Regions from separate parts of the Paenibacillus sp. FSL P2-0322 genome, predicted to be linked through region 2. Evidence: riboswitches for the same ligand, from Rfam matches in the RefSeq annotation. Region 2 holds a riboswitch; each other region holds the start of a gene.

Region 1 (3,999 bases), 1.8 Mb from region 2:
TATGAACGTTTCCCGAAGTTGGCTGATCTACACCGGAAAGCAAATGCAGCAAGGTGGATTTTCCACTGCCGTTCGGACCAATAATCCCCCACCAAGTTCCTTCGTCGACGCTCCAGCTTATATTCTTTAACGCATGGAACTCTCCATAGGCACGTGTTAGACCCGATACCTCTAACGCCCGATCACGTACCTTCTGTGATTCACTTTGTTCTGTCACAGCATTTCCCCCCTGCGCAGCTTCTTGTTCCGGTACAGGAGATATGCGAAGAACGGTGCCCCAACAAAGGCCGTCATCACGCCCAGAGGAATTTCCGTGGGGGCTAACAACGTGCGAGCCGCCGTATCTGCCCAAGCCATAAAAATAGCTCCACCGAGCGCAGATAATGGAACAATCATCCGGTAATCAGGCCCTGTCACCAGACGAATGATATGCGGTACAACGAGTCCCACAAAGCCAATCACTCCACATACCGAGACAGCGGCTGCTGTCAGCAGCGTGGAAATGATCAGAACAGATAGCTTCGTCGCATCTACATGAACTCCCATGTGAGCCGCCTGACGTTCACCCAAAGCCAAAATATTCAGCACACGTGCCCGGTTCCATAGAAATACCAGTCCTATGACCACATAAGGTAAAAGGATTCCTGTATATGACCAACCGCGCAGACTAAGACTTCCCATCGTCCAGTACAATATTTCATTGACCGTCTCCTTCGACATGGCTGTCAGAAAGGAAACAACCGCCCCCAGAAAGGATTGCATCACCACACCCGACAAAATGAGACTTTGTGTCGGGATTTTTCTACCTTCCCGTGCCAACGTCAGCACCATCCACAGCGTCAGCATTCCGGTCGTAAATGCCACTAACGGCAGCGTCCATATGCCAACAAATGAAAATTGAAGGCCCCAATAAATCAGTACTGCCGCTCCTACCGAAGCCCCCGAGGATACCCCCAGTGTATACGGATCAGCCAAAGGATTACGCAGCACACCCTGAAATCCGGCTCCCGCCAGCGCCAGCGCTGCTCCTACCAACATTCCCAGTAACACTCGTGGCAATCTGACCTTCAAAATAATTTGCTCTGAGGATGTATTCCAATCCGGTGTAAACGTATCGCCTAACCATGGAAGGTGGTTAACCAGAATGCCCGTGATCTGGCTGACCGGAAGCTTGGCCGAGCCGATGCCAAGACAGAGCAGCAGCGTCAGTAACAGCAGGACAAGACCTGTTCCTCCAAAGCCGATCAGTTTACGGTTCATTTGAAAATTTCAGGATACACGCCCTTGGCCACTTCCTTGAGACCTTCCGTTACACGTGGACCCGGACGACTGATCAAATTATCATCCACGGCAAACACCCGGTTGTGGCGAACAGCCGATATTTGATCCCATCCACTGCGAGCTTTAATGATTTCGCCGAGCGTTTGACCAGTTTTGTCGTCCTTGACACTTTTGCTGTACAAAATCACGTCAGGGTTCGCAGCAATAATATTTTCCTCACTAATTTGGTACCACCCCTTCTGCGTGGCACCTACATTTTCGCCGCCCGCTAACGTGATCAGCTCGTCCATAAACTCGCCTTTACCAACTGTCCAGCCTGGTGAAAACTCGACGTATACCCGCAGCTTCTGACCTTTACCGATATTTTTAATTCCTTCTTTCACTTCAGCTACATCTGCTCTCATCTTGTCAGTCACCGCTCTCGCTTCTTTCTGATGATCGGTGATTTTCCCATACAATTCGATGTTAGCCATGACATCTTCAACTGTCTTCGGTTCCGTTTTAAAAATCATAATTCCCATGTCGCGCAGCTTGGTCGTAGCCTGTTCACTAAGTGATATCCCTGCAAAAACGACTTCCGGGTTAGCAGCAATGATCGCCTCTTCGTTCGGTTTCATAATACCGCCCACTTTAGGCTTTTTCGTAGCTGCTTCTGGGTAATCAGAGTAGTCGGAGACACCGACAATTTCCTTATCCAGCCCGATGGCGAACAGCGCCTCGGTTTCTGCCGGGGAGACGGAAACGATTTTATCCGGCGCTTTTTTGAATGTAAATTCCTGTCCTGTTGCATCCTTAACTGTGAGTGGGTAAACTGTTTTGCCCGGAGGCTCTTGTGCGGTTACGGTCTGTCCCGGCTGCTGTGAAGAATTCTGGTTCTCTTTATTTTCAGCATTTTTCCCATTAGCGCCACATGCACTCAGCACAACTGCCAAAATCAGAACCAATAGACCTGTTGTCCAAACCTTTATTTTTTTTCCTGCCATGATTTGCACCCCTTCATAAAAAAAATCGTTAAGAGCGTTACTTGAACATCATCAGATATCTTCTAAATCCAGCCTTCTTTTCCTATCAAAAAACCCCCGCATCCTCATATCAGGACACAGGGGTCACGTTAGCGCAGATCGTGCGCAGGCGGCAGCTTCTTTCCGCATGGACAGTCACTGCGAACACGTCATCCTTTCCTCGAAGGACTATGGTGACAGGCGGACGGGCAGGTATCCTGACTTATGGTAAAATGCATGTCCTGAAATTCTTTCATATGCTTAGTAGCACATAAAGCAGGACTAACGGGCATGTTTCCATTTACAGTGGCGGGACCGCGCCGGACTCACACCGACTTCCCTTTTAACAGCGCAGGCAAGGGAAACCATAGTTTCATCACGCTGCGCCGACCTCGTCTGCTGGATATTTGATAAGTGGTAGTCAAGCCGTTCTTTTACTTGATGATTATAGGTTAAAAAGAGGCGGCTTACAACCCAAACAGCCTCTTTATCCGCAGGTGTCTAACCTAATGAGGAAGCATTTCTGCTATGTAATTGTGCCGTCCTGCCAGCCTCAATTGAATCCTAAATGCTTCTCCCGGCCTCGGATTCAGACTCCAAAAATCATGACCCGGTATCAGCATGCAAGCCAACTGACGAATTACGCCACCATGCGTAACGACCAAAACAGAGAGCGGCGCAGCAGTCAAACCCATGGGTTGAACTTCCATAGCAACACGCCATTCATACAGAGAGTCAAGAAATTTCCGTAGACGATTCACAAAATCTGTCCAAGACTCTCCTCCAGGAGGGGTTATCCGTTGTGGCTCATCAATCCAAGCGCGATACAAAGACACATCCTTGAGCATGTCATACGTTTTTCCATCCCACTCGCCAAAATGAAGCTCTCGCAGACGTGGTTCCATCATAGGAGACATAGTAGATAGGGAATCTCCAGACGTCAATTCTGATTCTGGCACAATGATCTGCAAGGTCTGGCGACATCGCATTAAATCGCTGCAATAGATTCGAGCAAAGGACTGCCCTTGCAATTTTTCTTGCAAAGGCTTTAATTCCTGCTCTGCTCCCGGTAGCAAACCTAAGTCGGAGTGTCCCAGATATCGACGTTCCTTGTTCCATAAGGTTGTGCCGTGACGAACTAACACGAGTTCCATGTCCCAATGCAGATCTTCTTTAGCATCATACGGCACCTTATCCTCCTGTGAGTTCGGACTTTGTGCGTATTCTACTCTCCTTTTTGCTGCTATATCTTGTTTCAAGAAATGTCACTTCCTGCTCGATCATTATTCAGTGTGTCACTCCTCACCGCACCCATCCCAAGGCAAAACAACCTGCGGCTCCTAACAAACACAATCCTACAAACATACTGGACACGGCGAACATCAGCTGGATCGTATGCCGTATATCTTTCGACTCTAGCGGTCGTATCCAATCGCCCATGTATGCACGAAAGGAGCGCACGCCATGATACACATTATAGCCTCCAAGACGAATCCCCAGTGCACCAGCAACAGCCGATTCCGGGAAGCCACTGTTCGGGCTTGGGTGCAGACGAGCGTCTCGCTTGACTGTGCGCCAGCTTCTTGCAGCATCTCGCTTGTACATCCACGCCGCTACCACAAGCATTGCCGCTGTCAGGCGTGCCGGAATGTAGTTAGCGACATCATCCAGACGTGCTGAAGCCCAGCCTAAATGCAGATACTTTTCATTTTTATAG
Region 2 (3,999 bases):
GTAGTAGACTGCCTGTCATTTTAGGCTGTACGTTTACGGCAGTAGGGCCTATCATCGCGATTGCTTCGACCTCAAATTTAGCGACAGCGTATGGTGCCATTATTTTGTCTGGTATATTCGTGGTGTTAGCAGCACCGTTGTATGGCAAGCTGCTACGCTTTTTCCCGACGGTGGTTACAGGTTCGGTCGTTACGATTATCGGTCTATCCCTTATTCCGGTGGCGATGAACAATGTAGCAGGGGGTCAGGGCAGTTCGGACTTTGGACAGCCACGTAATTTACTGTTGGCCTTAGTCACACTACTGGTTATTCTGCTTGTGAATCGGTTGGCAAAAGGCTTTTTGCGCTCGATTTCCGTGCTTATTGGTTTGTTCGCGGGCACAGTGGTTGCTTATGGAATGGGAATGGTGCATTTTGCTCCCGTGGCGGAGGCTTCATGGGTGAGTGTTGCACAGCCGTTTTATTTTGGTAAGCCAGAGTTTAGCATTATGGCAGTTTGTACGATGATTATCGTCAATATTGTCAGCATGGTCGAGTCAACGGGCGTTTATCTGGCAGTAGGCAAAGCGATTGATCAGAAGGTGGAGCAGAAGCAGATCGTCAATGGTCTGCGTTCCGAGGGACTTGCGATCATGCTTGGGGGTATTTTTAACGCGTTTCCTTATACAGCTTTCTCGCAAAATGTGGGTCTGATCTCACTCACACGCGTCAAATCGCGGAACGTTATTTTTGCTGCGGGCGGTATCATGGTTGTTCTCGGTTTGCTGCCTAAGCTGGCTGCTTTAACGACAGTGATTCCTAACGCTGTGCTGGGCGGGGCGATGATCGTCATGTTCGGCTCGGTCGCTGCATCAGGCATGTCTATTCTGTCAGAAGTGGATCTACGGAAAGAAAGCAATCTGCTGATCGCAGCATGCAGTATTGCCGTGGGTCTAGGCTCTGCCGTTCTGCCACAAATGTTCGACCAGCTGCCGAGCTTTGCCAAAATGCTGTTGCAAAATGGTATCGTTTCGGGTTCGATTACAGCGCTTGTCTTGAACATCGTTTTGACAAGAAAACAGGGCGAATCGGTCAAAAGCGTGACGGTTCAGGAGGTTCCACAGAAGGTTTGATGATTAGGGATAAATAAACCCTTGCCGTCTGGGGACATATAGATATTGACCCTGTCCGACTGTGCAGTGGCGCTAAAGTTAACTCTTAAGTTGATTTATTTACTAGAGGAATTTGCTAGAGTAGTGGGCGAGGCCGTGGTATAATTTACCTTATGGATTTTGAATAGTGGTGGATGTTTTCGGACCACGGTGCAGCTTCCCGAAAGGGGGTGAAGCCGATGGTCAACCTTGTGTCGTGCTACGATGTGTTGCGTTGGATGGTTACGTTACTAAGCCTGGTGTTTAGTATTCGTAAACTTTATCGCTGGCTACGTCGAAAATTTCGGAACAAGCGAAAACCCACCGCGTAATTAGGTTGGCCCCTAACGGTGGGTTTCGTTTGCATTAACATTTAGTTATGCAGCGCGCCGTGGTGGTGATCCACAGCCTTTCAAGTCCTAGAGTCTTTGCCGTTGGCGCGGCGAAGACTCTTTTTAGTATACGGACACGATGATTATCTCTATACCTAATTTTAGCACGTTCATTTCGTGCACGCAATGAATAGACATCACCTTCAATCTCGCTGTATCGTTCAAATTTAAAATATTGTGCAGCATTTATTGACAAGCCTGTGACAACAAAATAAGATCGTAATGGAAAGAAATAAAGGAAGAAAACAGGTGTGAGCCGGACGACTCTATGTACGGGGTTTTGTTGAGACCATGTGGATAGTTGTTGAGCGTGTTCACTTAAAAGGGAAGTTCGGTTGATTCCGACACGGGCCCGCCACTGTATACAGGCATCAGCAGGATACTGCTGGAGCTTTCAGAACAGCCACTGGAACTGTGAAGAACCGGGAAGGCCTGAAAGATGCGCCTGGAGTCAGGAGACCTGCCTGTTTTGACATCACTGTCAGACCCACGGGATGCTGGGGAGGTGGTTAGGCGTGCTGCATACGGAATGTCTGAAACCGATCTGATCCCTTCTATGTTTTTGGAGTTGGCTTCGAGGTGAGTTATGACATTTTATAATGAAAGCATTTCTGACTGCTGATCAAGTGGTCCGGAATGCTTTTTTCGCGTTTTGCGTTAGGTTTATATGATTTTACAAGATAGAGGGGGATTCATTGAATGATTAGCAATCGTAGCAGGCGTTCATGGTTGATATGTACAGGGGTGATGCTGTTGCTAGCAGTTATGGCTCTTTCGGGATGTGCCAGCAATAAGACGTCGGATAGCTCCGGCAAGGGTGAAAACGCGTCAGCACAACAAACAGCGACAGATAAAAAGCTGGTAATGGCGTATACATGGAAACCGTCAGGCGTTGACCCGCACGGAGATAATAGCTGGGATGTGATGCGATCCGGTGCAGGTGAGACACTGGTACGTTTGAATGAAAAGCTGGAGCCTGTGGCTTGGCTGGCAAAGGAGTGGAAGCAGGATAGTCCTACAGTTTGGACGTTCAGCTTGCAGGATAAAGTCACTTTTCATGATGGAAAGAGTATGGATGCAGCAGGTGTAAAAGCGTCTTTGCTGCGCTCTATCGAGAAAAGCCATCTGGCAAAGGATTTACTGAATGTGAAGTCCATTGATGTAAGCGGCCCGCTGGCCTTGAAAATCACGACAAACCAGCCGAACGCGGCGCTGGTGTCCAATCTAGCTGATCCATCGACGATTGTACTGGATGTGGCATCGATGAAAGATGAGCAGAGTTACCCAGCGATGACAGGCGCCTTTAAAATCAAAGCATTCAACAAGGACCAATCCTTGGTCGTAGAGCGTTATGACGGATATTGGGGCGAGAAGGCACGACTGGCTGAAGCGACGATGAAGTTCATTACGGATGGGAATTCGCGCCTGATGGCGCTGCAATCCGGCGAGGTGGACGTGGCGACGGATATTCCGGTTGATAACGCAGAGGTACTGAAAAAGAACGACAAGCTACAAGTGCTGTCGGCTCCCTCCTTACGCACCCATATGATCGTGTACAATATGGAATCGCCAGTATTCAAGGATGCGGCGAACCGTAAGGTGGTGGACAGCCTGATTCCACGCACATCGATTGTGAGCGCCGTCATGAGGGGCTTCGGTACGGAAGCAAGCAGTCCGTTCCCGAGCATTCTTCCCTTCGGTAAAGTTGAGCGTAAAGCGCTGAACGGAACGGCAGAGCAGCTGTTGACGAAGGATGGCTGGCAGAAAGACGCCCAAGGGACATGGACTAAGCAAGGCAAGCCGTTCGAGGTTACACTGCTGACTTTCCCTCAGCGTCCAGAGCTCTCCGTTATGGCTGAGGTCATCCAAAGCCAATTGCTGAAAGAGGGAATCCAAGTCAAGATTCGCAAGGTGGAAAATATCGACGAGGCGTTGACCAAAAACGATTGGGATTTTGCTATGTACAGCATGCTTACTGCTCATACAGGAGAGCCGCAATATTTTATGGACATGTTTTATTCTTCGAAAAGCGAAGCCAATGTAAGCCGGTATAGTTCCAAACCGCTAGAGAGTATTCTTAACAGCTTGAAGCTGGCGAAGGATACAGCGCAGCGTAATGCTGTGACACTACAAGCGCTGGATATCATCAATGCGGATTTGCCACAGTCGTTCATTGTGCATCCTGATAATGTGTTTGGTGTGAAAAAAGGGGTGGAGGGTTTTACACCCCATCCGATCGAGTATTACTACATTACAGCGCAATCTGATATTACGGAATAACGAGCTGCGTATCCTATGATTCGTTTTATACTGGAACGTGTGGCGCAGCTGCTCATCATTGTATTCGTTGTATCCACGCTGACTTTTGTACTGATGCGGCTCGCTCCTGGTGACCCTGCTACTATTTTGCTCACCGCGCATAATGTCCCTGCCTCTGAGGAGGCGTTGACGACGCTACGGCAGGAACTGGGCTTAAA
Region 3 (3,999 bases), 220 kb from region 2:
AGATAGAATCCCATCTGTCTGACGACGAACTACATATGGCCAATCCCCATTTGCAAGAAGTCTGCCCTCGTTCATACGCATTCGCACGCGAAGAAACGGAAACGGAAACCCGGCAGGCTGCTGAATCGCTCATTCATAACCTGAACACCATGAGCAGTCGGGCGGGTGGACAGATTCCATTCACTTCACTGAATTACGGAATGTGCACGTCTGCTGAAGGACGGCTTGTTACTCAATCGCTGCTGGAGGCCACTATTCGCGGCTTGGGCAGCGGGGAAACTCCTATTTTTCCGCAGCATATTTTCCAATGCAAAGAGGGAATCAACCAGGCAGAAGGCGACATCAATTATGATTTGTTCTTACGGGCAGTAGAATGCTCTAGCAGACGGATGTATCCCAATTTTGTGAATGTGGATGCCACCTTCAACTTGCCTTTTTACCGTGCTGATGACCCGGATACCATTATAGCGACAATGGGTTGCCGTACCCGCACCATTTCTGACCGTTTCGGTAGAAACCGGCAGAGTGGCAAGGGAAATCTCTCCTTCAATACCATTAATCTGGTGCGGCTTGGCATTGAGTATGGTATTTGCACAGGCAAACGCCTGACACCTGACCGTGATCGCTTTGATGCGAGACTGGAAGAAGTTATGCGCATTGCGGTGGATGGCCTAATCCATCGCTATCAAATCCAGACCAGCCAACCGGCCAAAGCCTCGGACTTTATGATGCGCGAAGGGGTATGGGAAGGTGGAGAACAACTGGCGCCAGATGATAAGGTGGGAAGCGTACTAAAGCACGGTACGCTTTCGATCGGGTTCATCGGGCTGGCTGAGTGCATGAAGGCACTATACGGGAAACACCACGGGGAGGATGATTTCGTATACCGCGAGGCACAGCGAATCATCACTTCCATGCGCGTGTATTGCGATCGAATGAGTGAATATCACAATTTAAATATTACATTGTTCGCTACGCCTGCCGAAGGTCTGTCGGGCAAGTTCACATTGCTGGATCAACGTGATTTCGGGATTATCCCTGAGGTAAATGATCGAGAATATTACACGAATTCTTTTCATATTCCCGTGTATTATACGCTCCCGGCTGCTCGTAAAATCAGCTTGGAAGCTCCGTTCCATAACCTCTGCAACGCTGGTGCGATTTCATACATCGAGCTGGATGGTAACGCGCGGAATAACCCGGATGCGTTTCTTAAAATTGTTCAGTACGCGCTGCATCAGAACATCGGCTATTTCTCTATCAACCACCCGGTGGATCGTTGTACGGAATGTGGTTATGAAGGGATTATCGGGACAAGCTGCCCCCAATGCGGCACAGATGAGGAGCATACACACTTTCAGCGCTTACGTCGGGTAACCGGATATCTGACAGGAGATTATACCGTTCGCTTTAATGCTGCAAAACAGGCAGAAGTTCGAGACCGGGTGAAACATAAGTGAATTTGTGTGGCTACATTCCGGAATCTCTGAACGAAGGATACGGCCTGCGCACTGTCGTGTTTATTAGCGGTTGCCGTCATGCCTGTCCCGGATGCTTTAATCCAGCGTCGTGGAGCTTCCGTGCAGGTGAGCCATTTACACCCCAACGACAACAGGAAGTCATTCGTGACATCATGGATAATCCGTTGTTGGACGGACTGACTCTCTGCGGGGGAGATCCGTTTTTCTCAGCAGCAGAATGCTCGCAATTTGTGCGTGACTTCCGCGAGGCCTGTCCCGACCGAACCGTGTGGGCTTATACTGGCTTTGTCTATGAAGATTTACTCACAGATCAGGAGCGACAGGAGCTAGCGCTTTTGTGCGATGTGATTGTGGATGGTCGTTTTGTAGAACAGCAAAAGGACCTGACCCTTCCCTTCCGGGGCAGTCGCAACCAGCGTCTGGTAGATGTAAAAGCCAGTATTCAGGCAGGCTATACCGTTTCATTGGCTTAACGCGAAGTTTACCCGGCAAGATGCTATATATCTAAGACAAGTCCCCATCATGGGTAAGGCTTGTCTTTTTTTCATATAGCTAACTGTTTCCATTGGAGTTTCTATTGCGCATCCTGTAAGTTTCACTTATGATGGTGAACAAGTATACGAGTGCATAATTATTCGTCATACCTTAACCGCATAGCTTGGAGATAGGTGTCTGTTCTATTCAGATCAGGCTTAAAAGGGAAGCCGGTGCAAATCCGGCACGGTCCCGCCACTGTAAACGGGGAACTTTCAGCTGTTCATATATCCACTGGTCCACAGACCGGGAAGGAATGCTGAGAGTCATGATCCGTAAGTCAGGAGACCTGCCTATTTTAACAACATCGCAAGTACCTACGGAAGATAGGGAGGTGTTAAGAGCAGTCGCCGTATTTTTGATTTTTTAATCACGGAGGCATTCTTTCCCCTACTTATTTTTAACTCTGGGGGAAGAATGCCTTTTTTGGTACGTAAAAATAAAACAGCTACCCACTAGGAGGAAAAGTACATGTCCATTATTGAATGGCCTGAATTGTCCGGCTTGATTAGCAGTAATCTGGGATATCCGCGTATCGGCGAAAACCGGGAATGGAAGAAAGCACTGGAACGCTTCTGGAACGGCAGCATTAACGAAAGCGAACTGCAGACGGAGATGAAAAGATTACGGTTGGAGCATCTGAGCAAGCAGCGTGACAAGGGGATTGATCGCATTCCTGTCGGAGACTTCTCCTATTACGATCACATGCTGGATACATCTGTAATGTTCGGTCTGGTACCCGAACGGTTCAACCATCGTCCCGCAGGTCCGGTTCCTCTGTCCGTGTATTTTGGGATCGCTCGTGGACAGAAGGGAGCAACCGCCAGTGAAATGACCAAATGGATGAATACCAATTATCACTACATCGTTCCTGAATTGGCAAACGCAGTCCCGGTGTTCACTGAAAATAAACCCTTACAGGCTTATCGTGAAGCAAAACAAGAACTAGGCATTGATGGGAAACCGGTCCTCATCGGCCCCTATTCATTCGTTACCTTATCCAAAGGCTATGATCGTAAGGATTTGGCCACCATCGTACGAAGCTTCCTGCCACTGTACACCCGTATCCTGTCTGAACTAGCGGCAGAAGGCGTTCAGTGGGTCCAAATCGATGAACCTGTCCTAACCACCTCATTCCCGGCAGAGGATTTGGACATTATTCAGGAAGTCTATGAAGCTTTGACTCAAGCTGCGCCCTCCTTGAATATAATGCTGCAAACCTACTTTGGCAGCCTGGACCATTATGAGCGTCTGTCTGCACTTCCGGTACAGGGATTGGGTCTTGATTTTGTGTATGATGATGGCGAAAATCTTCAGCATATATTGCAGCATGGCTTCCCTAAAGGAAAAACGCTGGGCGCTGGGGTTATTGACGGGCGCAATATATGGCGAAGCGACCTGAACGCTGTGGCTGCCCTGCTGGGTCAGTTAGCAGAACAAACCACTGCCGCACAGCTTATCGTACAGCCATCATGCAGTCTGCTGCATGTGCCAGTCAGTCTGGAGGCAGAGCACAAGCTGGACAAGGAGCTGGTGCAAGCGCTGGCCTTTGCCGATGAAAAGCTGGAGGAAATCGCCGTCCTGACGGCTGCACTTGGCAAACACGATCCTTCCGCACTCGCCAAGCTTGAGCAAAGTGCGGATGCGGTAGCCCGTTTCAACAGTTCAGCGGCACGCGTACAGACAGCTGCCGATCTGGCCGACCTGTTGGCAAAAGAGCCTCTGTCACGCAGCGTTCCTTTCGCCGAGCGTCGTGAGATTCAGCAAAATAAGCTGAAGTTGCCTCCACTGCCTACGACGACCATTGGTAGCTTCCCGCAAACCGCCGAGATCCGCAAGGCCCGCCTGCACTATCGCAAAGGAGAATGGTCAGCCGAGCAATACCGGGCGTTCATCCAACAGCAAATTAAGGAATGGATTGATATTCAAGAGGACATTGGCATAGACGTGCTTGTTCATGGAGAATTTGAGCGGACCGATATGG
Region 4 (3,999 bases), 250 kb from region 2:
TGTACCGCTGCGAACAAGATAATCGGAATAAGAACGACACGCGTCGCCCCTTTCTCCACACATGTTTGCATCCCTTCAGCAATGCTGGGACGTGCCAACTCCAAGAAACAGGTTTCCACGCACATATCCGGTACCCGGTCTGCCACTGCCTGTGCAAATTCCAGCAGCTCCTGGTTCCCCTCCGGGTCCCGACTTCCATGTCCAACCAACAATATTGCATCCACTGCTGTTTTTTCCTCCTCTTTAATAGGGATAACCTGCATGACGCCCTATTTTATATATATGCTTGTATCCAGTTCATCAGGCCTTCATTCCATTAATCACCACAAACCGCATTCACTTCTACCGTTGCTGGTGCATCTTCATGCCGGAAACCCGCAACGACACCTACACGTTTAAAAAATTTATGAAAACGCTCATTCGGATGCCCTTTTTCCTTATATTCAGCAATGACGTTCTCCACGATATCAGTAATCTGATCACCCGGAATTCCTTCCGCTACAGGCTGAGCAGCATGAGCATTGCGGCCGAATTTTTTGCCGCCGAGGAAGAGATCGTATCCTCCCTTGCGATAGACGATTCCGATATCCTCCAGCACCGCTCCATAGCAAGCCATACCGCATCCGTTCAATGCAATACTCGTTTCCTTGGGTGCCTGTAATCCGCCAAGTACAACCTGTAGATGCTCAGCCACAGGTACAGCGTCATCCTTCTCCATATTACAGAAGTCGCACGCCTTCACCTTAAACACATCGCCAATCGGCATGACAATGAATCGTTCATCCCGCAGCCGTCCGACCAGTTCCTCGGGGTCTGCACACGGCACGCGCAGCACGATCTGATGATCTGGCGTGTATTCCAGCTCGCCGTCATCACCCGCTACCTCGGCGAGCAGCGCCATCTGACGAGCGGTGAACTTCTTGTTTCCCACACCCGGGGAAACGCCCACCTCAAACAGCGCAGGCTTGCCAAAGCCGCCTGTCGCCATTCCAGCCGTAGCCCCCGCTCCGGCCACCGCTGACGTTCCGGCGGTGCTCTCGGCGGTAGGCGCTTGCCCGCTCCAGCGAGCGTTGGCTGCGCCAGGCAGCTTGCCGCCGACAGCGAGGCGGCTTAGTGCCTCTGCCGCCAGCGATGCTGGGGCTGCGCCGGTTTGCACAGCATTCGTTGCCTGCACGGCAGCCATCGCTTGCGGGCGTGCCTGCGTCGCAACCGCAGCGCCGCTCGCGGAGGGTCCAGCGGGCGTAGTCGGGGCTGCGCTTGCCTGCGGTGTATCCTCTTGTGCGCCCAGCGACCACGGCTCCGCTTCCGTGCGGAGACGCTGGTGCGGCTTGAGTGCCTGCTCGGTCGCATCTAATGTGTATTTGCGCTGATATCCGCGCGGAGTCACGATCAAGCCGTCATACACTGTCGTCGAGGAATTGCCGATGATTACAGTCGTCAGCATCCCAATGTCATGGTTCAGCATATCTTCCAGCGTCGTTACAATAACTTGCTGACGTTCACGATAAGCACTTTTCACCAACCCGACTGGAGTTTGCGGATCGCGGTAACGCAGCAAAATGGACTGCGTCTCCACAATCTGGCGGGTACGCCGACCACTGCGCGGGTTGTATAATGCAATCACAAAATCGGCCGAAGCCGCTGCTTCTACGCGCTTCACAATCGTTTCCCATGGGGTCAGATGATCACTCAGACTGATCGTGCACGCATCATGCATAACTGGCGCCCCCAACAGTGATGCACAGGACTGAATAGCCGAGATCCCCGGTACGACTTCTACCTCAACCCCGTCCTCGCGTCGCCAGCCTTTTTGCATCAGCACCTCATACACCAGCCCTGCCATACCATAGACTCCCGCATCTCCACTGGAAATGACAGCTACCTTCTTGCCCATCTCTGCTTGGCGAACCGCCTCCTGTGCACGGCTCACTTCCTCTGTCATTCCTGTGCGTACAATCTCCTGTCCGTTCAACAACGGACGGATCAAATCAACGTAGGTATTGTAGCCGATAATGACCTCACTTTCGGCCAGCGCATCCAGCGCCCGTTTTGTGATATGTTCCATATCTCCTGGTCCAAATCCAATCACCAGCAATTTTCCTAATGGGCTCATCGTGCTCCTCCTATTCATCCTTTTCAGGGCAGCTATGCTATCTATTTCAATGATTTATGCACATCGTGTAACTCGAAAAAACCCCATCCTGCCCGGATGGGGTTTCTATGTACGCATCTCTCATCAGACGAACAAACAGCGTAAGAAGACACTATTTGTCTTCCTCCAGCCTGCCGTTGTTTTCCATCTGACTGTTTACGCTTCAAACGCTGCTGCACGTTCAAATCCACGCAAACCTCTAGCCAACATGGAAAAAGCAACGTGTGCCTGATTTCCTGATTTCGTACACCCATCCTCTCCGCGAAGGTTAACGGTGCATACAGATCAAGGTAGGTCTCCTGGCTTGGCATCAACGGATTCTTTCGTCTTCCCCGTTTTTCACGAGTGACCATTTTAAAAAATCCTCTTCCTTACAGTGGCGGGACCGCTCGGGATTTGCACCCGATTCCCTGTTACCCTTTGCTCAACCGCAAAGGCACCTTGTCTGTCCGCTATTTGATTATGGGTCTTATCATAACCTTGCCTCAATCAGTTGTGCAAGCACGAAAAACGCTTTATTTCAAGTTCTCTGCTTTATTTTTTAACATATGTAGCAATTCGTCCGGGTCCGCAGAGATACTTAATAACGCTGGGTGCTCGGCCCCGGTAAACCCTTCTTGCACGCTATGACGCACCATTTCTACTAACGGGTCAAAATATCCATTCACATTCAGCAGCCCAATCGGCTTGCGATGAATCCCGATTTGCGCCCAGCACAATACCTCGAATAGCTCCTCGAAGGTTCCCAAGCCACCCGGAAGGGCGATAAACGCATCGGCCATCTCGCTCATTGCCGCTTTACGCTCATGCATGCTTGCTACCTCAATAAATTCGGTAACTCCCCGATGAATGATCTCTGCATCAAATAACAGGGTGGGCATAATGCCAGTGACCTGACCGTCACCCGCCAGCATTCCATCCGCCACCTCTCCCATCAGCCCCCTGCTAGAGCCACCATAGATCAGACGGATATGATGGCGAGCCATGGCTTCCCCCAGCTTGCCTGCAGCCTCAACATATACCGATGAATGTCCAGGTCTGGACCCGGCAAATACGCAAATAGAATTCATTAACGTCTCAGCTCCTGTCCTAAGTATCATGCATCGAAACTTATTCATTATATTAGATAAACATTTTCGCTATAACAAAAATCTTTGTCGATGCATGTCCAACAAAAAAAGATAAAGACCTCGTAGGCCCTTATCTTTATTTTACTCTGTATCCCAAAATATAAGTTCATTTTTTAGCATACTGCATTTATAATTTCTATCTCATTTCAATGACCATTCACGATCTTCAGACCACAGCCATGCACCGAATCGTTATGTTCAAAATATTTGCCCAGCTCCACCATCATCGCGCCCATGCGCTCTTCGGTTGGAAACACGACTCGGTCAATCCCTTCTTCCACAATGGACTGTGCAGTCACCTTCCCTACGGATACAGCAATCACATCCTCACGAAAAGCTTCCAGTAAATCCTCGATTCGATTTTGCTCTCTGGCATATTGGGCCAAAAATCGGATTTGCGGACCACTTGTGAACGTAACAGCATCAACATTACGATGGATAATATCCTCCAGTAACGCCTGCAACTTTGCTTCCTCAGGTGGGATATGCTTATAAGGAAGTACCTGGCGGGTCACTGCCCCCTGCTCGTCCAGCCACTTTACCAACCGTGGAGCTGGATCGCCATGCAGTTGCAACAATACTTCCTTCCCCTTCAGATCGTATGGGGCGAAAGCTCCTGTCAATCCGATCAAACTTCCGTCCTCGTCTCGTACTGCTGGCGTAAAGCCACGCTTTTTGAGTCCATTGACCGTCTTGTAGCCCCGCGCTGCAATGTTG

Evidence for each region. Region 2 has a riboswitch for cobalamin ahead of MKY24_RS26140 (ABC transporter substrate-binding protein). Riboswitches for the same ligand answer to the same signal wherever they lie in the genome.
Region 1: linked by a shared signal. The riboswitch ahead of MKY24_RS07105 (cobalamin-binding protein) and the one ahead of MKY24_RS26140 (ABC transporter substrate-binding protein) in region 2 are both predicted to bind cobalamin.
Region 3: linked by a shared signal. The riboswitch ahead of metE (5-methyltetrahydropteroyltriglutamate--homocysteine S-methyltransferase) and the one ahead of MKY24_RS26140 (ABC transporter substrate-binding protein) in region 2 are both predicted to bind cobalamin.
Region 4: linked by a shared signal. The riboswitch ahead of cobJ (precorrin-3B C(17)-methyltransferase) and the one ahead of MKY24_RS26140 (ABC transporter substrate-binding protein) in region 2 are both predicted to bind cobalamin.

What each region holds. Positions count from the first base shown of each region.
Region 1 is NZ_CP150243.1:1,620,561-1,624,559, reverse strand. It holds gene MKY24_RS07115 (ABC transporter ATP-binding protein) at 1-217, opposite strand, end outside; gene MKY24_RS07110 (iron ABC transporter permease) at 214-1,260, opposite strand; gene MKY24_RS07105 (cobalamin-binding protein) at 1,257-2,264, opposite strand; cobalamin riboswitch at 2,473-2,667, opposite strand; gene MKY24_RS07100 (histidine phosphatase family protein) at 2,789-3,541, opposite strand; gene cbiB (adenosylcobinamide-phosphate synthase CbiB) at 3,585-3,999, opposite strand, start outside.
Region 2 is NZ_CP150243.1:5,906,947-5,910,945, reverse strand. It holds gene MKY24_RS26145 (nucleobase:cation symporter-2 family protein) at 1-1,112, shown strand, start outside; cobalamin riboswitch at 1,801-2,005, shown strand; gene MKY24_RS26140 (ABC transporter substrate-binding protein) at 2,222-3,802, shown strand; gene nikB (nickel ABC transporter permease) at 3,818-3,999, shown strand, end outside.
Region 3 is NZ_CP150243.1:5,686,395-5,690,393, forward strand. It holds gene MKY24_RS25175 (anaerobic ribonucleoside triphosphate reductase) at 1-1,460, shown strand, start outside; gene nrdG (anaerobic ribonucleoside-triphosphate reductase activating protein) at 1,457-1,954, shown strand; cobalamin riboswitch at 2,131-2,327, shown strand; gene metE (5-methyltetrahydropteroyltriglutamate--homocysteine S-methyltransferase) at 2,487-3,999, shown strand, end outside.
Region 4 is NZ_CP150243.1:5,657,123-5,661,121, forward strand. It holds gene MKY24_RS25040 (sirohydrochlorin chelatase) at 1-224, opposite strand, end outside; gene cobJ (precorrin-3B C(17)-methyltransferase) at 317-2,113, opposite strand; cobalamin riboswitch at 2,424-2,611, opposite strand; gene MKY24_RS25050 (TIGR00730 family Rossman fold protein) at 2,668-3,222, opposite strand; gene MKY24_RS25055 (uroporphyrinogen-III synthase) at 3,429-3,999, opposite strand, start outside.